3 regions of the Sphingobium sp. CFD-2 genome follow, and region 1 is predicted to be linked to each of the others. Evidence: riboswitches for the same ligand, from Rfam matches in the RefSeq annotation. Region 1 holds a riboswitch; each other region holds the start of a gene.
What was found. A riboswitch is a leader RNA that binds a small molecule or an ion and turns the genes downstream of it on or off. The one in region 1 is predicted to bind cobalamin.

Region 1 (7,610 bases):
TGTCGATCCAGTGCTGCGGCAGGACCTTGTCCTTCTTGTCGTCCTTTTTCACCGTCTCCTGCGCCGCTGGCTTTGCGAGCTTGCCGGCGACGATCGTCAGCCCGGCGAAGCTCAGGAACAGCAGCGGCGCCAGGAAGCAGAACAGCAATGCCCGGCTGGTCAGGCAATAGCGCAGCACCGGCCCGGCTGGCTCCCTCTCGATCCTGAGAATGCCGCCATCGAAGATGGACATCCTGTCCTGCGCGGCCTGATCCTTCTTGCTGAAGGTCAGCGTGTCGCCAATACGCTCATGGCTGGTGCCGGCCTGACGGAACAGGGGCCCGAGCCTGGCCATGGCTTCATCGGCCGATTGCCCGGAGGCGAGCGCCATGCTGCCCTTTATATGCCAGATCCAGTCCAGGAAACGCGCTGTCACATGACCCCCTTTTTGCAAGAGCAGTTGCCTTATTCAGCCGGCACCGCCGCTGGGCGGCCGTAGCGTTCCTTGATCGTCTTCCAGCCTTCGGTGAAGGGATAGGTCATCTGCTCGCGGATCGACATCCGGCGTCCGCCCTCCAATCCCAGCAATTCGGCCTCGCCATCGACGCAGGTTCCGAAGATGCGATCGATGAAGATATAGGTGTTGGAATAATTGCTGCGGGTCGCTTCGAAGTCCTGCGAATGATGCAGGCTGTGATGTTCGGTGGTGTTGAACAGGAAGCGCCACCAACGCGGCGTGTTGAAGCGGACATTGATGTGCTGATAGGTGCCGATCGCCAGACCGAAGGTGCCGGCAAGGAGGGCGGCCCTCGGCAGGAAGTCGAAGAACCCGCCAATGCCCAGCCCGATCAGGAAAAGCTCGACGGGATTGCCGACCGCGCCTTTGTTGATGTTCAACTGGGTGATGTAATGATGCACCGAATGGGGCAGCCAGAGCGGATACCAGTTATGCATCCCCCGGTGCATCCAATATTGCCCGAAGTCGAAAATGAAGGAGATCAGGAAAGCCTGCACCAGCAGCGGCAGGCCCGTGAACCACGCCAGCTTGTCCCAGTCGAAACTGTGCAGGATGGCCTCGATCACCGCACCGCTGCCGATATAATGTTCGACAAGGTCCAGAATGGTGTAGCCCAGCCCGACATAGAAGAGATCGGTGACCAGTTCCTTCCACGTCAGGCGCCAGCTCTCATAGCGCGGGCTGACCCATTCGAGCGCCAGCAGCAGCACCCTGAAACCGATGCCGATCCCGATGGCGGTGGACGCCTTGGCGATGGAATTGGGCGCATAGTACCAGAAGGCGATGAGCGCGAACAGCGCCGTGGGCTGGAACCAGGTGAAGATGAACTGCTTGAGCGGTCCGCCTTCCACCCGGCCTATATTTTCCCACCCGATGATGACGGGCGCCTGTGCGCCTATCACTCTCTTGCCTACGCGAACGCCGTCCATATGCTGACCTCGAGATGCTGCCTCGTCCCTGCGGGCGTGTCCGCCTCGCCAAGGCGACGAAAATGATGTTCGCAGTTCATTGAACTTCATGTCGTTTCAGCATCGGGAAGACGCGCCCAATGCGCCAGATGCGATTAAGGTATATGCCCCATAGATGCTGCCTATGCCCTTCCGACCCGGCGGCGATGGATCATGCGCCGGCTATTCCGATCCGCGCAGATGACGGCGCGGTTTCGGGAATGACGATCCGTTAGGGCGAAGGGGCAAAGGGGCGACGGACCATGGGCGGGCGATTTCCGGCTGCTCGTTTCAACGCATCTTGCCGGCTTTCAGTTTTCGCGCTCCGGGGCGGACCCGCGCCGGTTGGGCATGGTCATGGAATCGGCGTCCGGATCGTCCGATCCGCTCTCGCGCGGACCGATATGCTTTTCGAATATGAGCAGCAGAGAAAGCAGCAGCAGCGCGATCAGCGACCCTGCCAGCACGAGGACATATTGGCCAGCGCCCGCCGTGATCCCGACGGCAGCGGCCATCCACAGGCTTGCCGCCGTGGTCATGTTGCGTACATCTCCGCCGCGCACGAAGATCAGGCCGCCCGCGATGAAGCCGATGGCCTGGGCAAGGCCCTGAACGACGCGGATCGGGTCGCTGTCCTTGTGGACTTCCGCCAGTTCCAGGGCGGACAGGGTCAGCATGGCCGAACTCAGCGATACCAGCCCGTGGGTGCGCAGGCCCGCATCATGGCCGTTGCGTTCGCGCTCGAACCCCAGGGCGAGCCCCAGCAGGGTCGCGAGAAAGAGGCGGACGAGCGTGGTGCCGAGGTCGTTGGCCAACATAGCCATAATACCCGCGAGAGGCGCACCCGTTCCCGTGAATGCGGGCCGAATGGGAAAGCGGCTGCGCGCCTGCCGCTCAGCGTTCGGTGATGTCGGAACGGATGTGCGCGATCAGGTCGTTGACCAGCATGTCGTTTTCAGCCGTGCATGCGAACAGGCGGCAGAACCAGTCCATCCATCGCGTCAGAATCGCCATGGCCCTCTCCCTATCGCCCGATAATAGCAGTTCACGCAGGTGAAGAGAAGCTTTGCCATTGCCCGGCCGAGGGCAAGTCGCGCGATTGGAGCGGGCTGGGCCGGCTTTGTTTTTCCACCCTTGCGATTGGACGAAGGCGGCTTTATCAGCGCTGGTGCGACAGGTTCCCCGCAAGGGGATGAAAAGGGAAGTCGGGTGGAACGCCCGCGCTGCCCCTGCAACTGTAAGCGGCGAGCCATCCGGCCATCGCGCCATTGGGCCATGAAGGTCCGAGAAGGCGGCCGGAAAGCATCGACCCGCGAGCCAGGAGACCTGCCTGACGCCGTCGTTCTTCGACCGGACAGGGTGTGCCGGCCGAACGGGGGTTCCCTCGCTGAACGACAGCCATCGCCTTGCCGGTTGGACCGTGCGGGGGAAGGCCTGTCGCCTGCCTGGTGCCGGACCGTCCTCCCTTGCCCGGTTCCCGTCGGGGCACATGCCGTCGGGCGGGAGGATGTGGAATGACTGATTTGCGGGGCGATCGCTGATGCTGCGGGCCGTGGGGCCGGGGGCTTCGGTCGTCGTCTGTTCGACCTGCCGCCTTTCGGGGGAACAGCGGGAGGATGCTGCCGGACGGCGCGGCGGCGCCTTGCTGGCGGAGGCGCTGCACAGGGTACGCGATGGCGATCCCGCTTATGCGTCCGTCGCTGTTCAGGACATGCCCTGCCTCTTCGCCTGTCAGCGCCATTGCACGGTACATGTGCGCGGAACGGGCAAGATCGGCTATGTGCTGGGCGACTTCACGCCGGATGAGGAAGCCGCGCGCGCGATCCTGGATTATGCCCTGCGCCATGCCCAAAGTGACGAGGGCGTGGTGCGCTATGCGGACTGGCCCCAGGGGGTGAAGGGGCATTTCATCGTCCGCACGCCGCCCGAAGGCTTCGTCTGTTCATGATCCGGTTCAACGACCGCGCGGCCTTTGCCGCCGCGCTGGCCGCCCTTCCCGCCCCGGATGCAGACGCCACCGAATCCGCGGCGGCGCGGCAGCGGGTGCTGACGAAGCCGGCCGGTTCGCTTGGGCGGCTGGAGGAGATCGCGCTTTTCATGGCGGGTTGGCAGGGGCGGGAACGCCCCCGGGCGGAGCGCATCCGCGCCGCGATCTTCGCCGGCAATCATGGCGTGGCCGCGCGCGGAGTCAGCGCCTTCCCGGCCGAGGTCACCGCCCAGATGGTGGCGAATTTCCGTCATGGCGGCGCGGCGATCAATGCGCTGGCCCAGGCCTGCGGGGCGGAGCTGGCCGTCGTCGCGCTCGATCTGGAACGGCCGACGGAGGACATCTGCGTCGCGGCGGCCATGAGCGAGGCGGATTGCCTGAGCGCGATCAATGCGGGGGCGGCGGCGGTGGAACCGGGACTGGACCTGCTGCTGCTGGGCGAGATGGGCATTGCCAACAGCACGCCGGCGGCGGCGCTCTGCGCGCAGGCCTTTGGGGGTGCTGCGGCCCATTGGGTGGGACGGGGGACAGGCGTGGATGGCGACGGGCTGGCGCGCAAGGCCGAAGCTGTGGCGCGGGCGCTCGCCCTGCACGGGGCGCATTGCGCCGATGCCTTCGACACGTTGCGCCGGCTGGGCGGGCGAGAGATCGCGGCGCTGGCCGGTGCGGTGCTGGCGGCGCGGATGCTGCGCGTGCCGGTGATGCTGGACGGGTTCATCGGCTGCGCGGCGGTCGCGCCGCTGGCGAAGGACAATCCGGCGATCGTCGGGCACTGCATGGCCGCCCATATGTCGGCGGAGGCGGGGCATGAACGCCTGCTGGCCGCTCTGGCGCTGGAGCCGTTGCTGCGGCTCGACATGCGGCTGGGCGAAGGAAGCGGCGCGGCGGTCGCGGCGCAGATCGTGCGTTCCGCTCTGGCAGCGCATGGCGGCATGGCGACCTTTGCCGAAGCGGCGGTGGCAGGTGCGCTATGAACGCCTTTCCCCTCCACCTGATGCGCCATGGCGCGCCGCAGCTTGCCGGACGGTTGCTCGGCCATCTGGACGCCCCGCCGGAAGCGGAGGGGATCGCCCTCTGCATCGAGCGGGCGCGGCATCTGGATTTCGCGCGGGTGGTGACATCCGACCTCGCCAGGACGCGGGCGCCGGGCGCGGCGATCGCGGCGGAGCGGGGTATCGAACTTGACGTCGACCGGCGCTGGCGGGAACTGAATTTCGGGGATTGGGAGGGTGCGGACCCCGCGCTCCTGCCTGTGGAGGATCTGGCGCGCTTCTGGGACGATCCGGACGGATTTCCGCCGCCTGGGGGCGAAAGCTGGACCGACCTACGCGCCCGGATCGGGGACGGGCTGGACGTGCTTGGCGAGCCGGCGTTGGTGGTCTGCCATGCCGGGGCGATACGGGCGGCCCTGGCTGTGCTGTGCGGTTTCGACGTGCGGCAGGGCTGGGCGGTGGACCTGCCCTATGGCGCGGTGCTGAGCCTGCGGGTCTGGCCGGAAGGGCGGTCGGGACAGATTACGGGCCTGATCGCATGAAGCGGCTGGTGCTGGCCCTGCAATTGATGACGCGCCTGCCGTTGCCCGCGCAGGATGTCGATGAGGGGGATTTCGCCGCCGCCATCCGCTGGCTGCCCGCAACGGGCATTGCCGTCGGGCTGGTGGTCGCGGGCGGTGCCGGGCTGGGCATGCGCATCGACCCTTGGGCGGGGGCGCTGTTCGGCCTGGTCGCCTGGGTGGCCGTGACGGGTGCGCTGCACCTGGATGGATTGGGCGACATAGCGGATGCGGCGGGGGCGGCGCATGGCGATCGGAGCCGCCTGTCCGCCGTTCTGGCCGATCCGCATATCGGCAGCTTCGGCGTTGTCGCCATCGGCCTGCAACTGGCGGCCAAGCTGGTGCTGTTGCAGCTGTGGCTGGAAAGCTTTCCGCCATGGATGCTGGCGGCCGTGGCGATGGTGGCGCGCATCGGGCCGCTATTCTGGACGCGCTGGCTGCCGCCGCTCCATGAAGGACTGGCCAGCCGTTTCCGGGCCGGGTGGCGGGCGGAGCCGTTTATCCTCTGGTCGATATTGGGGCTGGCGCTGGGTTATCGGGAGCCTGCCCTTTTGGCGGCGATCCCGTTGATCCCGCTTTGGGGTCTTTGGCTGAGCTCGCGGATCGGCGGCATCTCCGGGGATGGGCATGGCGCCGGCATCGAACTGCTGGAAAGCGCCCTGCTGCTGGCGATGGCGGTGGCGCGATGAGCGGCTTCACCTGGCATGGCGGCCGCCTGGCCGAAGCGCGGGGCGCTTATGGCGGGCAGGACTGGATCGACCTCTCGACCGGGATCAGCCCCCTGGCTTGGCCGGGGTCCGATCATCTGTCCATCGACTGGCGGCATTTGCCCGATCCGCACGATCTGGCGGCGATGGAGGCGGCGGCGGCAGCCTGTTTCGGGGTCGATCCCGATCATCTTTGCACCGTGCCCGGCAGCGAGGCGGGATTGCGGCTGGTGGGGCGGATGCTGGACATGCCCGCACGATGGCTCGTGCCCAGCTACCGCACCCATGCGGAGATTTTCGCGCATGGCGCCCCGATGTCCGCCGATGAAGAACCGCCTCGCGAAGCGATCGCCCTGCTGCTCGCCAACCCCAACAATCCCGACGGCCGCATCCTGCCGCCTGCCCGCCTGCTGCAATGGCTGGCCCGGCTGGAGGAGCGCGGAGGATGGCTGATCGTCGACGAAGCCTATGCCGACGCCGTGCCTTCATGCAGTCTGGCGGGCGAAGTGGGGGATGGGCGGCGGCTGATCCTGTTGCGGTCCTTCGGTAAATTCTTCGGGCTGGCCGGTGTCAGGCTGGGCTTTGTGCTCGGGCCGCGAGAGGTCGTCGCACAGCTGCGGCGGATGCTGGGGGAATGGCCGGTTTCGGCGGCGGCGGTCGCGTTCGGCGGCGCGGCCTATCGCGACCGGAACTGGATCGACGGGACAGTGACGGCGCTGGGCGAGCACGCGGCGCAACTGGATGGTTTGCTGGCGCGGCACGGATTGGGGGCGCGGGGCGAATGCCCGCTATTCCGTCTGGTGGAGGTGGAGGATGGGTGGGCCCTGTTCGACAGGCTGGCGCGGCGTTCGATCCTGACGCGCCCCTTCGAGGAGGACCGGCGCTGGCTGCGGATCGGCCTGCCTGCCGATACGAGGGCTCTCGCCCGTCTTGACCGGGCGTTGGCCGATGGGTGAGCCGGTGGCCCTGGCGGCGCTGATGCTGGATGCGGCGCTTGGCTGGCCGGGCTGGCTGCATGCGCGGATCGGCCACCCGGTGGGCGGTTTCGCCCGGATCATCGGTGCGGCGGAGCGGCGATGGAACCGGGAGGCGTGGAGCGGCCCGGTGCGCCGCTGGACGGGAATCGCCCTGCTGTTGCTGTTGCTGGCCGTGGGCGGGGGTGCCGGTCTGGCTTTGGAATGGGCGATCCGCCGCTGGGGCGGGTCCATGGCCTGGCCATGGCTGGCGCTCGCCGCATGGCCGGCGCTGGCGCAGAACAGCCTCTATGTCCATGTGGCGCCGGTGGTTCGGGCTCTGGCGCGCGGGGATCTGGATGCCGCGCGGCAGGCGGTGGCCCGGATCGTGGGCCGCGACACGGCCGCGCTGGATGAGGCGGGCGTTGCACGGGCCGGCATAGAAAGTCTGGCCGAAAGCTTCTGCGATGGCGTCGTGGCGCCGCTGTTCTGGCTGCTGCTGCTCGGTCTGCCGGGAATATGGGCCTATAAGGCCGTCAACACAGCCGACAGCATGATCGGGCACAAGGAAGCGCCCTATACCGACTTCGGCTGGGCGGCGGCCCGCTTCGACGATTTGTTGAACTGGGTGCCGGCGCGGCTCTCCGGCTTGATCCTGTGCGTTGCGGGCGGCGGCGGATGGGCCGTGTTGCGGCGGGATCGCCGGAAGCATGCCTCGCCCAACGCGGGATGGCCGGAGGCGGCGATGGCCGGCGCGCTCGGCATCCGGCTGGCGGGACCGATCCACTATGACGGCGTGCTGCACGACAAACCATGGATCGGCGCGGGTGGGGAAGCGGACGTCCGCGCGATGCGGGCCGCGCTCCGGATCTATTTGCGCGCCTGCCTGCTGCTGTGGGTCCTGGCCGCCATTTGGGAGAATGTCGGATGACGAGAATGCTGGTGCTGGGCGGATGCCGGTCCGGCAA
Region 2 (7,610 bases), on a different replicon from region 1:
GCGGGGTGGCGCGGGGATTGACGCTGGTGACCGCGCATCTGAAGGCGGGCGAGCCGCTGCGGCTCGACTGGGAAGCGCTGGCCCGTCCGGGCGGCACGCTCGGCATCTATATGGGCCGCGCGGCGGCGGGCGAGATCGGCCGCTGCCTGATCGCCGCCGGACGCGATCCCGAAACGCCGGTGATGGTGGCGGTCAACGTCTCCCTGCCCAATGAACGCCTGATCCGGGGCAAGCTGTCGGCGCTCGCCTTTCTGGTGCGGACGATCAGCGACGACGACCCGACCCTGCTGCTGATCGGGGAGGCGGTGGCCGGAACGCATGCGCCTGCCGACCTCGCCGCGCATGTTGGCCTTCACGCCTGACGACCGTCTCGACCCGGCCGGGTGAGTCTCTCCAGATCCTCGGGCCGGTTGATGTTGGGCAGCACGAACTCCGGCCGCTCCACGATCCGCGCGCCCACCCGCTCCAGCCAGCCACGGATCGACCGGTTATTCTCCTCCGCCAGATGCGCGTCCAGCTCGCCAGCCAGCGAAGCAGGCCAGAAGCCGATCAGCTGCTGCCCCTTGAGGATGGCGGCTCCCTGTCCGATCAACGCCTCCGCCAGCCCGTCCGGATAGGCGGGCACGTCGCATCCGGTCGTCAGCACCGCGTCATAACCCAGCGCCCGCGCATGATGCAGCGCCGCGTTCAGGCCCCCCAGCGGCCCCATGTCCGCAGCCGGCCGATCCGCCAGCCCGATCATCCCCTCCACCTGCCGGCCGCAGACCGCCACGGTTTCGACCTGCCGCCCCAGCGCCGCCACCGCATGCTCCAGCAGGCTGCGCCCATCCAGCATCGCCCGCGCCTTGTCGCTGCCGAACCGGCTGGACCGCCCGCCGGCCAGAACCGCCCCCATCAGCCGCATCATGCGCCGCCCGCGATGATCCGGGCATAGCTGTCGGGATCGACATTGCTGCCGGAGATCACCACGACGCTCGCCCCGTCGGCATCCGGAGCCAGCCCGGCCAGCATCGCCGCCAGCGACGCGGCCCCGCCCGGCTCCACCACCAGCTTGAGGGCCGAAAAGGCAAAGCGCATCGCGTCGCGCACCTGATCGTCGCTCACCGTAAGGCCGCCCGACAGATAGGCCCGGTTGATGGGAAAGGTCAGCGCCCCCGGCGCGGGAGACAGCAGGGCGTCGCAGATCGACCGCGCATCGGGCGATACGCTTTCCCGCACGCCGCTCGCCAGCGAGCGCGCCGTATCGTCGAACGCTTCCGGCTCCACCGCCAGGATCGCGACGCCGGGCTGGCGCGCCTTCACGGCGGTCGCAATTCCCGACACCATGCCGCCGCCGCCGCAATTGACGAGGATCTGGCCGATCTCCGCCCCCGCTTCGGCGGCCTGTTCCATGATCTCCAGCCCGATCGTCCCCTGGCCGGCCATGATGAAGGGATCGTCGAAGGACGGCACCAGCACCGCGCCCCGTTCATTCGCCAGCCTCGTGGCGATTTCCTCCCGGCTTTGGGTGAAGCGGTCATAGGGCACGACATCTGCGCCCAGCGCCCGCGTATTCGCCGTCTTGATCGCGGGCGCGTCGGCCGGCATCACGATCGTCGCCGCCATGCCCAGCAACCGCGCCGCAAGGGCCACGCCCTGCGCATGATTGCCCGAAGACCAGGCGACGACCCCCGCCTTTCGCTCCGCCGCGTCCAGGCGGGCCAGCCGGTTGTAGGCGCCGCGGAACTTGAACGATCCGCTGTGCTGCGCGCCTTCGAACTTCACCAGCACGCGCCGGCCGCAGCGGGCGTTGAGCGCCGCATTTTCCAGCAGCGGCGTGCGGATGGCGGCAGGGGCGATGACCCGCGCCGCATCCTCGACATCGGCGGGGCTGATGGCGAACGGCATGCAATCTCCTTCCATGGCTGCCTCTTGGCATGGCCGCCGCTTTCCCTTATGGCGCGGGACGCGGGCGGGGCAATGCCTTCGCGCGCAAAAAGAAGATCGCGCCGGTGCCCCGAAGGGGGCTGAAAACGGGAATGCGGTGCGGACGGGAAACCGTCCTATTCCGCGGCTGTCCCTGCAACTGTAAGCGGTGAGCGCGATGCACTTCGGCCCAGGGGCCGGCCACTGGACGCAAGTCCGGGAAGGCGTGCATCGCCGCATTGACCCGCGAGCCAGGAGACCTGCCGGCGCATGGTCGCTCTTGCCTTGGTCCAGGGTATGGCCATGGCACGGTGTTCTCCGTCTGAGCGACGAAGCGGCGCAGGGCCGCATCGGTGCGGGGGGAGGGCGCGGGCGCCGGCCATTTCCCCCGTCCGGCCGCGCAAGCGGACGCCCTGAGCCATGTTGCACCGGCGCTCAGGGGGAATATAGACATGTTGAGGATTTCCATTTCCATCGCCGCCTTGCTCGCGGCCGCTCCCGCCCTGGCGGAGGATGAGATCATCGTCACCGCGCTGGGCATCGAACAGCCGCGCGACGAGGTCGGCCAGGCAGTCACGGTCATCGACGCCGACACCATCCGCACCCGCCAGAGCGTCAGCGTCGTCGACCTGCTGGCCACCACGCCGGGGGTGCGCTTCAATCGGGCCGATGCGGTGGGCGGGGTCACTGGCGTTTCACTGCGGGGGGCGGAAACGACGCAGACGCTGGTGCTGATCGATGGCGTAAAGGTCAACGATCCGAGCGGGATTGGCGATGCCTATGATTTTGGCAATCTGCTGACCGGCAACATAAGGCGGATCGAAGTGCTGCGCGGTTCCAATTCCGTGGTATATGGCAGTCAGGCGATCGGCGGTGTCGTCAACATCATGACGGGCGCGCCCGCAGAGGGTTTGGCCGGCAACGCCTCGGTCGACTTTGGCTATGCCGACACGCTGAATGCAAAGGCAGATATTTCCGGTGCCACTGGCATGGTGTCCGGCGGCATCGGCATCGCCTATTTCAACACCGACGGCATTTCCGCCGCCGCCAACGGCACTGAAAAGGACGGCTACGAAAATCTCGCGACCAACGCGAAGCTGAAACTGGCCTTTGCCGACAATCTCAGCCTCGACCTGCGCGGCTATTATATCCATGCCGATCTCAACACCGACCTGTTCTTCGGTGCGCCGATGGAATCGAGCGATGTCAGCAAGCTCGACCAATATATCGGCTATGCGGGTCTCAACCTGTCCTTGTTCGACGGCAAGTTGACCAACCGCGCCGCCGTCACCTGGTTCCGCAATGACCGCGATTATATGCTCCAGCGGGGCGAGGCGCCGGATTACGGCTTCTCCGGCACCAATCTGCGCTTTGAATATGAAGGCGTCTATCAACCGGTCGATCAGGCCCGGCTCATCTTCGGTTACGAGCATGAACGGCCGGACTATGATTTCTTCTATCATGATTTCTTCACGGGCGACAAAGTCGTGGGCAAGGCAAAGGCCGACATCGACAGCGTCTATGCCCTCGCAGTCGTGAAGCCGTTTGCGGGCCTCGCATTGACCGGCGGCGTCCGGCATGACGATCACAGCCAGTTCGGTGGCGCGACGACCTTCGGTGCAAATGCGAACTACACCCCCAATGGCGGCTCCACCAATTTTCGGGCCAGCTATGGTGAGGGTTTCAAGGCACCCTCCCTCTATCAGCTTTACGACAGCTTCAGCGGCAACCGCGCACTCAAGCCCGAGCGGTCGAAAAGCTATGACATCGGTTTCGACCAGAGCCTGGCGGGCAGTCGGGCGATGCTCTCGCTGACGGCGTTCCGGCGCGTTACGCGCAACCAGATCAATTTCGATTATGCGACTTCGCTCTACGGAAATCTGGACCGCACCCGCGCCAAGGGCGTGGAGGCGATGCTGACGCTGCGGCCCGTCGATGCGCTGACCGTCACCGCCGCCTACAGCTATGTCGATGCGCGCGACCGCAATACCGACGCCCGGCTGCCGCGCCGCGCCGCCAATGCGGTCAGCGTTTCGGCGGACTATGTCTGGCCCTTCGGCCTGTCGACCGGCGCGACGGTGACGATGGTAGGCGACAGCTTCAACGATGCGACCAATATGGTGCGGCTGGACGGCTATGCGACGGCGAACGTCCGGGCGTCTTTCCCGATCCGGGAAAATCTGGAAATCTACGGCCGCATCGACAATCTGACCGATGAGAAATACGCCACGGTCCATGGCTATAGCACTTATGGCCGGTCGGCCTTCGGCGGCGTGCGTGTGCGCTTCTGAAAATAGCCTAATGACGCGGCGCGGCGTTCACCCGCGCCGCGTCCTTGCGCTGCGCTGTGCCCTTGTGCGCAGCGCCGTCAAGCTGCGCTGTGCCCTTGTGCGCAGCGCCGTCAAGCTGCGCTGCGATGCCCCGCGCCGCCTCGACATAGGCGGGGCCGCCGCACACCGTCCACGCCTGCGGCACGCGGATGCGCGGGATGGCGCGCAGTATGGGGTGGTGCAGCATTTCCGTCCCATGATCGACCACCTTCTCGCTGCCGCTCTCCACGATCAGCCAGTCCGGACGGGCGGCGATCATCTCCTCCAGCGACAGTTGCGACAGCGCCGGCTTGCCCAGCCTGCGGGCCAGATTGATCAGGCCCACCCGCTGCATCAGGTCGTCGACCAGCGTGCCGGTGCCGGTCATATAGCCGCGCCGCTGATAATAGGCCGCGACGCCGCGACGCTTCGGCGGGGGCAGGGCGGCGAGGTCGCGGTTCATCCGGGCGATCATCGCTTCGCCCCGTTCGGGATGGCCGACCGCCGCCGCCACCTGCCGGATCTGCGTCAGGATCATGGCATAGCTGTCCGCGCTCGCCAGCCCCAGGGTCCGCCACTGGCCCGGCGGCGCGCCGACGACGCTGCCGCCGGAAGGAAAGCCGATCAGCAGGTCGGGGCGGATCGCCAGCACTTCCTCCGCCGGGCGCTTGAGGGTGCGGAAGGCGCGGGCCCTGCCGACCGCCGCCGACAGTTCCGGGTCGTGCCCATAGGGGCTGAGCGCGGCGATCTGCGCCGGGTCCGCCAGAGCGAGCACATATTGGTCGGCGCAGGTGTTGAGCGACACGATGCGCCGGGGTTGGGCGGGCGCCGCGCCGGTCAGGGCCAGGGCGCAGAACGTTGTAAAGATCATTCTGCACCGCACGCTGCTGCTCCCGGATCGTGCCTCAACAAACCAATGTGCTCCCGCCTTCGCAGGAGCACGGCACGCTGTAGCAAGCAGGGAAGGACGCGCAAGCCATGAGCGCCCGGCGCCATCCGCTGCTGATCCCCACGCTGACGGCGCTGGCGCTGCTGGCCGCCCTTGCTTCCCTCACTCTGGGCGCGGTTCCGCTCTCCCCGGCGCGCATCTTCGCCGTCCTCGGCGGCGGCGGCGATGACGTCGCCCGCGCCATCCTTCTCGACCTGCGCCTGCCCCGCATGCTGCTTGGCCTGATCGTCGGCGCGATGCTCGGGCTGGCGGGCGCGGCGCTTCAGGGCTATCTGCGCAACCCGCTGGCCGAACCTTCGGTCCTGGGGGCATCCAACTGCGCCGCGCTGGGCGCGGTCGGCGCGCTCTATTTCGGGCTGGCGCAGGCGCATCCGCTGGCGCTTCCCGCGCTCGCCATCATGACCGGCCTGATCGGCATCGCCGCGCTGTTCCTGCTCGCGGGCCCCGCGGAAAGCCCGCTCACGCTGATCCTTGCCGGCATCGCCATCGCGACGCTGGCGGGGGCGGGGATCAGCCTGTCGCTGAACCTGTCGCCCAATCCCTTCGCCGCCATGGAGATCATGAGCTGGCTGATGGGCAGCCTGGAAAACCGCGCCTACGGCCATGTCTGGATCGCGCTGCCCTGCGTCGTGGTGGGGGCGGCGCTGCTGATCGCGGACGGACGGACGCTGGACGCGCTGACGCTGGGGGAGGATGGGGCGCAGGCGCTCGGCATCGACCTTCGCCGGGCGCGCATCCGCCTGATGCTGGGCGTCGCCATCGGCGTCGGCGGCGCGGTGGCGGTGTCCGGGGCGATCGGCTTCGTCGGCCTGATCGTGCCGCATCTGGTGCGGCCGCTGACAGACCGCTCCCCCTCCGCCATATTGCTGCCCTCCCTGCTGGGCGGCGCGGCGCTGCTGACGCTGGCGGACATCGGCGTGCGGCTGATACCGACCGGCAGCGAACTCAAGCTGGGGGTGCTGACGGCGCTGCTGGGCGTTCCGGTGTTCCTGATGCATCTGATGCGGGAGAGGCGGCTATGGTGACGATCCGCGCACAGGGGCTTTCCGTCAGGCTGGGCCGCCATCCGGCGGTAAGCGGCGTCGATCTTGCGCTCGGGCCGGGCGAGCTGGTCGGCATCATCGGTCCCAATGGCGCAGGGAAGTCGACGCTGATCCGCGCCATGCTGGGCCTTGTGAAACGGGAAAACGGCTCCGTCCTGATCGACGGCGCCGATAGCGCGCGGCTCAGCCGGCAGCAGATCGCCCGGCGCATCGCCTATCTGCCGCAGGGACAGACGCTGCACTGGCCGCTGGCGGTGGAGCGGCTGGTGGCGCTGGGCCGCCTGCCGCATCTGGGGCCGCTGTCCCGCCTTTCCGTGGAGGATGAGGCGCTGATCGACGCCGCCCTGATGCGCGCCGACGCACTGCATCTGAAGGGCAGGGTGGCGACCGAATTGTCGGGGGGCGAGCGCGCCCGCGTGCTGCTGGCCCGGGCGCTGGCGGTCGGCGCGCCCGCGCTGATCGCGGACGAGCCCTTGGCCGCGCTCGATCCGGGGCATCAGATCGACGTCATGGACCTGCTCAGGGCGGAGGCGCGGGCGGGATCGCTGGTCGTCACCGTGCTGCACGACCTGGGCATGGCGGCGCGCTATTGCGACCGGCTGGTGCTGATGGATCGCGGCGCGCCGGTGGCCGACGGCGCGCCGCTGGACGTGCTGACGGCGGGGAATCTCGCCAAAGTGTACGGCATTTCGGCGCGCATAGAAACGGACGGCGACTGGCCATTGATCCTGCCGACCGGGCGGACCGCGTCCTGACCGTCATCTGCCGCGTGCTCCCGCCGTTGCAGGAGCACGCGGCACGCTATTCGGCAAAGGCGCGTGGCGCGGGCGCGACGACCGTGAAGGTGCCCGCGCCGATCTCCGACACTTCCAACGCCCGTTCCGCAATGCCGTCCCGGCCGAAGCGGAACGCGCCGTCGATCCCGGCAAAGCCCCCCGCATCGCGCAGCCGCGCCGCCGGGAAGGTCGTCCCCGGCTTCCAGTCGCGCGCGATCCGCACGGTCAGCAGCACCGCGTCATAGCCGAGCGCCGACAACCGGAAGGGCGCATTGCCGTAGCGCGCCCGATATTTGGTCGCGAGCTGGCGGTAGAGGCCATCCGACACGCTGGCGAACCAGGCGCCGCGCAGCACCGGGCTGGACGCCAAGCCGCTGTCCGTATTCCACAATTCGGTGCCCAGCAGCCGCGCCGTCGCGCCGCCATTCTTCCGCACGATCGGCGCGACCTGCACCGCCACCCGGCCGCTGTCCGCGATCAGCAGCGCGTCATAGCTGGAGGAGGCCTGCAATTTCCTGACCGCCGCCGTGATGGAGGCGGGGCTGCGGTCGAAGGTCTGCATCGACACCACGGTCCCGCCCGCACCCTCGACCGCGCGCAACAGGGCGGTGCCAGACCGCTCGCCATA
Region 3 (7,610 bases), 310 kb from region 1:
CCCAGCGTGTGGAATGTGAGCGTATCCTGAACCTGGATGTTGGTGAGCTGACGCTTGTAATGCTGATAATAATCGCCGCGCCGTAAGCCTGTCACCGAATTGATGAGGTTGTCGGCGTCGTAGCGCATCGTCTCCCAATTATGCTGGACGTGCAATTCGAGAAGCTGCGTCACATCCCACTCCGCGCCGAGCGTGTAGCTGGCGTCGGCGGTCAGGCCGTAGCGGGTGGTGTGATACAGCGCCGTGCGGCTGCCGACGCCGAACGGTGCCGCCATGTCGTAATTGTTGAACCGCTTGCGCTGGTCCATGAAGTTGAGGTTCAGCGCCAGTTCGAGGTCGCCGAAGCGGTCATGCCAGTTCAACGCACCGTCATGCTGATATTGCTTCTGCTGACGCCGCTTGTTGAAGGGAACGCCCAAACTGGCGAGCGAGCCTGCGGTCAGGTTCACCTGGGGGAATGTGTATTCCGGGAGATCGATGAGGCTGTAGCCCTGAAGTCCACCATATTGAGTGGGCACAATCTCCGGCATGTACCGGTCCATATGGGTGAAGGAATATTTGGCGGTGATATTGTCGTTGCGCCATTTCACCATCACATTGTCGCGCTGGAAACTGTTATTCTGCCGCTGCCGCGTGGTTGGGAACTGGCAGACAGGATTGATGGCGCGCACCGGCTGATATTCGGAAGAGATGCTGCACGGCGTGTTGGATAGGCCGTCCCCACTCCATTCTCCGTCGCCATATTCGATGCCGTCCAGGATGCGCGCGGCGATGAGGGGATATTTGAATTCACCCTTGCTGCGTTCCATGTCGAGACCGAGCAGAAGACCGCCGCCGAGCAGCGGAAAGCTCAAGTTCCCCGAAAACTGGCGACCGCCATAGGACCGCGCACCGGCTGACACGGTGCCACTCAGGTCGGTCGGCATCTTGGTCACGATGTTGATCGCGCCGCCCAGCGGCGCACCGGAGAAGCGCGCGGGCGTGACGCCGCGATAAACCTCGACGCGCTCGACGTTGGAAATCGGGATCGTGGAGATATCAGCCGCCGTCTCGCTGGAGAGATTGAACGGCACGCCGTCGATGTAAATGTTGACTTGGCTGGGCGCGCTGCCCCGGATGCTCGTAGTCGTATAGCCGCCCGTGCCGCCGACGCGGCGGACGTAGACGCCGGGAATCTGGTCGAGCAGATCGGGCAGCGCCTTGTGCTCGCCGCGCGTGTCGTCGGGATAGACGACCGAGACCACCCCCGGCGAGAGAATGTCGCGCAATTCCTCGCGGCTGTTGGCCGTGACGACGATTTCCTGTTGCGTCTTGGGCTTGCCGGATTCTTCGCCCGAAGGGGCAGGATCACTGTCGGCCGCCTGTGCCTGTATGCCCCACGCCGACAGCCCCACCGTCAGCGCGAACCGCGAAATCGTCGAAAGTCTCACTCCATAGCCCCCCTGGCGCCGAACCCTGTCGGGCGGGGGCGTGCCGTCACGAACGGTCGGGCGCGAGAGCGGGCGGACGCCTCAAGCGCCCGTCACACGACCGATGCGGCCCCCGCCGCACGTTCGTCGCTCAGACGGAATACACCGTGCCCCGGCCATCCCCTGGACCAAAGCAAGAGCGACCAGACGCCGGCAGGTCTCCTGGCTTGCGGGTCAAGGCTTGATGCACGGCCTTCCCAAGCTCTCGCTCAGTGGCTTGAGGCCGAAACCCCGTGTGCATCGCGCTCGCCGCTCACAGTTGCAGGGACAGCCTCGGATTCGGATGGCGGACCATCCTCACCGCGTTCCCGTTTTAATCCCCTCTCGGGGAACCGGCGCGATCATAGGCTCACTATTGCAAACCTAATGATTGCCGTAAGGTTAAGCCGTGTGTGAAGCAAGCGGGGACTGATCCAGATTGCACGGCGCGGCCATACTCTGTCGGGAATCAGGTGAATCCGTCAGCCGATTACCCGGCTGACCGTCGAGCCTTTGCAAATCCCCGATCCGTGGCAATGAACCGTTCCAGCATCGGCACGACAAGCCTGACGGGATCGGCGGGGGTCTGGCCGCTCTCGCGGGCCAGCACCTCGGCGTAGTCGGTCAGGTCGCGATGAAGCTGCGCCGGCAGTTCCAGCGTGAACTTCACCGGCTTGTCGTCTGGAAGCGGGCCGAGTTTCAGCTTTGCCATGTTCAATTCCTGTAGGATTCGAGGACGAGATCCCGCGTCACGATGACCCTGACCGGGAAGCCCGGTCGGATGGTCAGCGTCGGGGCGACCTGCAACTGGCGCTGGACGATCTGTTGCCCGGCCTGGTTGATGGTGTCCTGCGCCCCGTCGCGGATGGCGCGGATCAGCCGGTCCTCGTCGTCGGTCGCCAGTTCGGTGCCGATGCCGAGCAGCGTTGACAGCCCGGCTGCCTTCATCAGATCCCACCAGTGATAGTCAACGCCATCTTCAAGGCCGGCATAGCCGCTGGCGTCCGCTCCGGGCTGTCGCTCCAGCACGATCGAGCGGCCGTTTGGCAGGATCAGGCGGTTCCAGACGAGAAGGACACGACGCTGGCCGAAGGTCACGCCGGCATCGTATTGGCCGATGATGCGCGTCCCCTGCGGAATCAGGAGCAGGCTGCCGGTCGGACTGTCATAGACATTCTCCGTCACCTGCGCGGTGATCTGGCCGGGAAGGTCCGAACGGATGCCGGTAATCATCGCTGCCGGGATCACGGCTCCGGCCTGAAGGATGTAGGGTGATGCGGGGGCCATGATGCGGTCCAGGGCGACAGTCTGCCGATCCACCGGGCCATTGAGGAAGGCGGTATGCCGGTCCTGCGTGCCGGCAGCACCAGGCTGGCCGGTCAGACCAAGGCCGGCGAGACTCGGGCTTGCAGCCCCTGTTCCGGGGGCGGTCTGGAAGAAGACGCGGCTGACGCGCGCGGCCTCTTCCTCGGCGATGCGGCGCTGTTCGGCGGGATCGACGGCGGGCGTCGCCATGACCGGCGGCGTGACAGGCTGCCCCCTGTTCTGCGCGTCGAGGATCGGGCCGCCGAGATCGCCGGGCAAGGCCGGCCCCAGGACGGGGCCGGTATAGTCGCGCGGCAGGCCGGATAGCCCGTCCGCCGTTGCACGATTCTCGGTCGAGTAGAGTTCTTCGCCGCTGCCGCTCATATCGCGGGTCTGGAGGGCATAGATCAGCGCACTGCCGATCCCGAACAGCGCGACGGCTCCTACCCCAGCCAGCGTCTTACGGGACAGACGGGTGACGCGGGGCGGTTCGGCTCGCAGCCGCATCGGCGCGGTGGTGTCCGGTGCGGCTTCTACAGTAGTCGTGTCTTCGGTCATGACGGGGATTCTCCGGTCGCCTTTGCGGGCTGTGCGGCCTGCCGTTGCTCGATGCGGACGATCCTGACGGTCTGCTGACGATCGCCACTGCCAAGGCGTAATTCGGCGGCGCCGAACAGGCGGTCCACGATCAGGATGTTCTGGTGAATGCGGCTGTTGACGATCTGGGTTTCGCCATCGGAGCCGATGACGAAGATCGGCGGCATCTCGCCCTGCACGATGCCGCGCGGGAAGACGACATAGATGCGGCGGCCGTCGTCAAAGACGGAGATGGGCTTCCACGGCGGATTGTCGCCGGTCAGGCCGTAGCGATAGTTGCGCGCCGCCTCAGTCGGGATGATCGGCGCGGCGGGAACGGTCTGACCCTGCCCTGCCGGCTGCGCAGGATAGGCCCAGGCGACGGACGGCATATAGAGCGCCTCGCGGGCACGCAGCTCAATCATATAGGTACGCCGGCTTGTCGTCACGACGAGGTTTGTGGCGATGTCCGGCCGGGTCGGCTTCACGAGAATATGGACGCGCCGGGTCGCACCGCTACCGCTCTCGGTATCGCCGATGATCCAGCGGGCTGTGTCGCCTGCCGCGATCGGACCCGCGCCGGTCAGGCTCTCGCCCGGCTCCAGCGCGATCGTGGTGATCTGTCCCGGTGCGGCATAGACCTGATAGAGCGCGCCTTCCGACCAGGGATAGATCTGGATGGCGTTATAATAGCCCTCGCGGCGCGGCTCGACACGGGCGGCGGCATTGGCGTTCTCGACCCGGCCTGCCGATGTCCCGGCAGCGGTCCCGCCGCGCGCGACCGTCCATGCGGGCGGCGTATGCAACGGACGAGACTGATCGTCAGTTGCGGGGGCCTCCACGACGGGTAGCGAGGGCACGTCGGCGTCGTAGCTGAACTGCGTCCGGTTGGTGGCGCAGCCGGCGAGCATGGTGGCGGACAGCATCAAAGCCGCGAAGGCGGGTTTGCGGAGAGCGGTAAAGCCGGCTTGGCGGAAGGTCGCGGAGATCATTGGCTCATCTCCCGCGACCATGAGATTGCGTTGACGTAGATGCCGAGCGGATTGGCACGCAGACGCTCGGCGTCGCGCGGGGTCTGGATCACGATGGTCAGGATCGCGGTCCAGCGTTCGGTCGTGGAAAGCTGGCCGTTCTCATAGTGACGCTCGGTCCAGGCCACGCGGAAGCTGTCGTTCGATGCCCGGATGACGCTGGACACCTCGACGGCGACCTGTTGCCGGCCGACCTTGGTGAACGGGTCGTTGCTGCGGGCATAATCGTTCAAGGCCGCCGCGCCGCGATCCGTGGTCCATTCATAGGCCCGGAGCCAGTTCTGTCGGACGATGATGGCGTCAGCCGGAATCGCGCGGACCTGTTCGATGAAGCGGCCGAGGTGGAACGCGATCTGCGGATCGGTCGGCCGATAGTCGGCAACTGCCGGAGCGACCGTTTGCGACTGGCCGATATTATCGACCTGCACCACCCACGGCACGACCGTGCCGCGCGCCGATTGCCAGACAAGGGCGGCGGCGAAGCCGGCCGACAGGATCAGCGAGCCGAAGGCCATATAGCGCCAGCTCTTCGCCTGCACGCGGGCCGAACCGATGCGTTCGTCCCAGACCTGTGCGGCCTTTTGATAGGGTGTCTCCGGTTCCGGCGATTTGCCGTAATGGGTCGATGGTCTTTTGAAGATGCTCATGAGCGGTCACTTTCAGAAAGATTGACGGAAGAGCCGCCTCCGTGGCCGTCGCCGGAGCGCACCGCGTGGGCGGCCATGGTGGCGCCGTGGTTCACGGCCTGGGATCGCCGCATCCGCTGCGCCCAGGCCGGGGGACTTCCAGCGGGGGAAGATGATGCTGCGGGGGCTGCGCCTGTGCCTCCGGCCGTGCCTGCGGTGGATGTGCCGCCGGTCACGCCAAAGGCCGCGCGTGCACCATCGGAGAAGCTGGATTTGACGCTTTCGGAGGCTTTGGAAGCGGCGCGCTTCAGGGGCGAGACGGCAGCGGAGCCTGCGGCGCGGGCGACACCGCCAAGGCCGGAGGCGACGCCTGCCGCGCCCGACTGACCGAGCGAAGCCATGCTGTAGGTCGCTGCGGCGCTGCCTGCGGCCGTCGCGCCGCCCCGAACGGCCGCAGCGCCGCCGGACAAGGCGGCAGCGCCCCCCTTCACGGCGAGACCTGCCGCGCCGCCCGCGGCAAGCGCTGCGCCGCCCACGGCAAGGCCGGTGCCAACGGCCGCGCCAGCGCCAAGCTGCGGGCCGCCTGAGACAATGCCGGACGCGATGCCGGGTCCGAAAATGCCGAGGCCCAGCAGCGAAAGCGCGGCCAGCACGATCGCCATCGCGTCGTCGATGCTCGGGGTGGCTCCGCCGAAACCGGCGGTGAACTGCGAAAACAGTGTCGAGCCGATGCCGATGATGACCGCCAGCACCAGCACCTTGATGCCCGAAGAGATGACATTGCCGAGCACGCGCTCGGCCATGAAGGCGGTTTTGCCGAACAGGCCGAACGGGATCAGGACGAACCCCGCCAAGGTGGTCAGCTTGAACTCGATCAGGGTGACGAAGAGCTGGATTGCCAGGATGAAGAAGGCAAGGATGACCAGCGCCCAGGCGAACAGCAGGCAGGCGATCTGGATGAAATTCTCGAAAAACGACCAGTAGCCCATCAGGTCGGAGATGGAGTCGAGCAGCGGACGGCCCGCGTCGAGGCCGGTCTGCGCCACCTTTCCGGGCCGCATCAGATCGGCCGTGGAGAAGCTGGTGCCGGACGCTTTCAGGCCGAGACCGGCAAAGCTCTCGAAGACGATGCGCGCCAGGTTGTTCCAGTTGGAAATGATGTAGGCGAAGACGCCGACGAACAGAGTTTTCTTGACCAGCCGCGCGATGATGTCGTCATCCGCGCCCCAGCTCCAGAACAGGGCGGCGAGCGTCACGTCGATGACGATCAGCGTGGTGGCGATAAAGCCGACCTCGCCGCCGAGAAGGCCGAACCCGCTGTCGATATACGACGTGAATACGCCTAGAAACGAGTCGATGACGCCGGTGCCGCCCATGGTTCACCGCCCCTCGTTCTGATGCGAGGTGGCTGGCGCCGGCGTCCGGCCGAGAAACCGATCGCGGCTTTCGGCCCAGGTGGCGAGGCAGCCGGGATCGCTCGCGGCCGCCTCGCCAAGACGTTGGCAAGCGCGCAGGCTCTGGCGCAACGGATCGGCGGGGCGCTGTAGCTCCGGCGCGGGCCTGCCGCGCGCTGGCTCGTCCTGCCGGGTCATCTCGATCACCGTGGCGGTGATGGCGATGGCGACGAATATGATCGCGCCCAGCCGGGCCAGCATCTTGCCGTCCATGTCACGCCCCTCCTGCTCGGTCAGTTGTTGCCGTTGCCGAACATCCGGGCATTGCCGGGCTGGTAGCCCGATCCCGGCGTCAGAAAGCGCTCGCGCTGGACGCGACCCTGCTCGGCGGCGGTGGCGCGTTCGGCTTCGCTCAGCGCCTGCGCGCGGCCATTGGCCGACATCAGCGCGATCAGGTCGGAAAGCTGCTGCGACTGGAGGGCGAGAAGCTGGTTGCCCGCCTGCGTGGCTTGCAGCGCGCCGGTCGCGTTCTGGCTCTGGCCGACAAGCGCCGACATCTGCGTGCGATTGGTGTCGATGTTGCCGACGACGCCGGCCTGGACGCGCATGGCGTCCTGCAATCCGCCGACCGTGTTCTGCCAGCGGGACCGCGCGTCGGCGACAAGCTGGCCGTCGGTCGCGGACATGGAGACGTTCCCATATTGGGTCTGGAAAATCTGATCGACCTTCTGCACGTCGAAGGCGATGTTCTGTGCCTGGGCGAGAAGCTGCTGCGTGCGTTGGACGTTCTGCTGCAACGCCTGAAGCGAGGAATAAGGCAGGCTGGCCAGGTTCTTCGCCTGATTGATGAGCATGGTCGCTTCGTTCTGAAGCGAGGTGATCTGGTTGTTGATCTGCTGCAGCGTGCGCGCGGCCGTGAGCAGGTTCTGCGCATAGTTGCTGGGATCATAGACGATCCCGCCCAGGCCGAACTGCGCGTGTGCCGGGCTGTTCAGCATGGGCGAAAGTGCGAGCGGCACGGCCAGCATGGTCGCGGCCAGGAACATGGCGCGCGGGCGAAAACTACGAATGGTCATGATTGGGACTCCTTCTCGGTCTGGGGGATGAGATTGCTGAGGTCGGGGATCAGGTCGGCCGCCCAATCGACGCCGCGCAGGCGTAGCCACTGGCCAAGGAAGCCATCCCGGCCATGCTCGGCGACGAGTTCGGCGATGCGGTTGTGATCGGATT

Region 2: it holds a riboswitch for cobalamin, as region 1 does, so the genes downstream of both, LDB29_RS12820 (TonB-dependent siderophore receptor) here and LDB29_RS24315 (DUF1636 domain-containing protein) in region 1, are expected to answer to the same signal.
Region 3: it holds a riboswitch for cobalamin, as region 1 does, so the genes downstream of both, LDB29_RS22985 (TonB-dependent receptor domain-containing protein) here and LDB29_RS24315 (DUF1636 domain-containing protein) in region 1, are expected to answer to the same signal.

Annotation. Positions count from the first base shown of each region.
Region 1 is NZ_CP084406.1:898,773-906,382, reverse strand. Features, by position in the region: gene LDB29_RS24330 (hypothetical protein) at 1-415, opposite strand, end outside; gene LDB29_RS24325 (sterol desaturase family protein) at 445-1,425, opposite strand; gene LDB29_RS24320 (MgtC/SapB family protein) at 1,755-2,261, opposite strand; cobalamin riboswitch at 2,602-2,792, shown strand; gene LDB29_RS24315 (DUF1636 domain-containing protein) at 2,984-3,391, shown strand; gene cobT (nicotinate-nucleotide--dimethylbenzimidazole phosphoribosyltransferase) at 3,388-4,404, shown strand; gene LDB29_RS24305 (histidine phosphatase family protein) at 4,401-4,964, shown strand; gene LDB29_RS24300 (adenosylcobinamide-GDP ribazoletransferase) at 4,961-5,671, shown strand; gene LDB29_RS24295 (threonine-phosphate decarboxylase) at 5,668-6,645, shown strand; gene cbiB (adenosylcobinamide-phosphate synthase CbiB) at 6,638-7,573, shown strand; gene cobU (bifunctional adenosylcobinamide kinase/adenosylcobinamide-phosphate guanylyltransferase) at 7,579-7,610, shown strand, end outside.
Region 2 is NZ_CP084405.1:2,592,005-2,599,614, reverse strand. Features, by position in the region: gene cobA (uroporphyrinogen-III C-methyltransferase) at 1-362, shown strand, start outside; gene LDB29_RS12830 (molybdenum cofactor guanylyltransferase) at 353-904, opposite strand; gene LDB29_RS12825 (threonine/serine dehydratase) at 904-1,887, opposite strand; cobalamin riboswitch at 1,973-2,188, shown strand; gene LDB29_RS12820 (TonB-dependent siderophore receptor) at 2,358-4,196, shown strand; gene LDB29_RS12815 (ABC transporter substrate-binding protein) at 4,204-5,085, opposite strand; gene LDB29_RS12810 (iron ABC transporter permease) at 5,193-6,188, shown strand; gene LDB29_RS12805 (ABC transporter ATP-binding protein) at 6,182-6,961, shown strand; gene LDB29_RS12800 (penicillin-binding protein activator) at 7,008-7,610, opposite strand, start outside.
Region 3 is NZ_CP084406.1:586,497-594,106, reverse strand. Features, by position in the region: gene LDB29_RS22985 (TonB-dependent receptor domain-containing protein) at 1-1,430, opposite strand, end outside; cobalamin riboswitch at 1,604-1,821, opposite strand; gene LDB29_RS22980 (DUF2274 domain-containing protein) at 1,939-2,160, opposite strand; gene LDB29_RS22975 (TrbI/VirB10 family protein) at 2,163-3,260, opposite strand; gene trbG (P-type conjugative transfer protein TrbG) at 3,308-4,321, opposite strand; gene trbF (conjugal transfer protein TrbF) at 4,318-5,007, opposite strand; gene trbL (P-type conjugative transfer protein TrbL) at 5,004-6,362, opposite strand; gene trbK-alt (putative entry exclusion protein TrbK-alt) at 6,366-6,653, opposite strand; gene trbJ (P-type conjugative transfer protein TrbJ) at 6,674-7,456, opposite strand; gene trbE (conjugal transfer protein TrbE) at 7,453-7,610, opposite strand, start outside.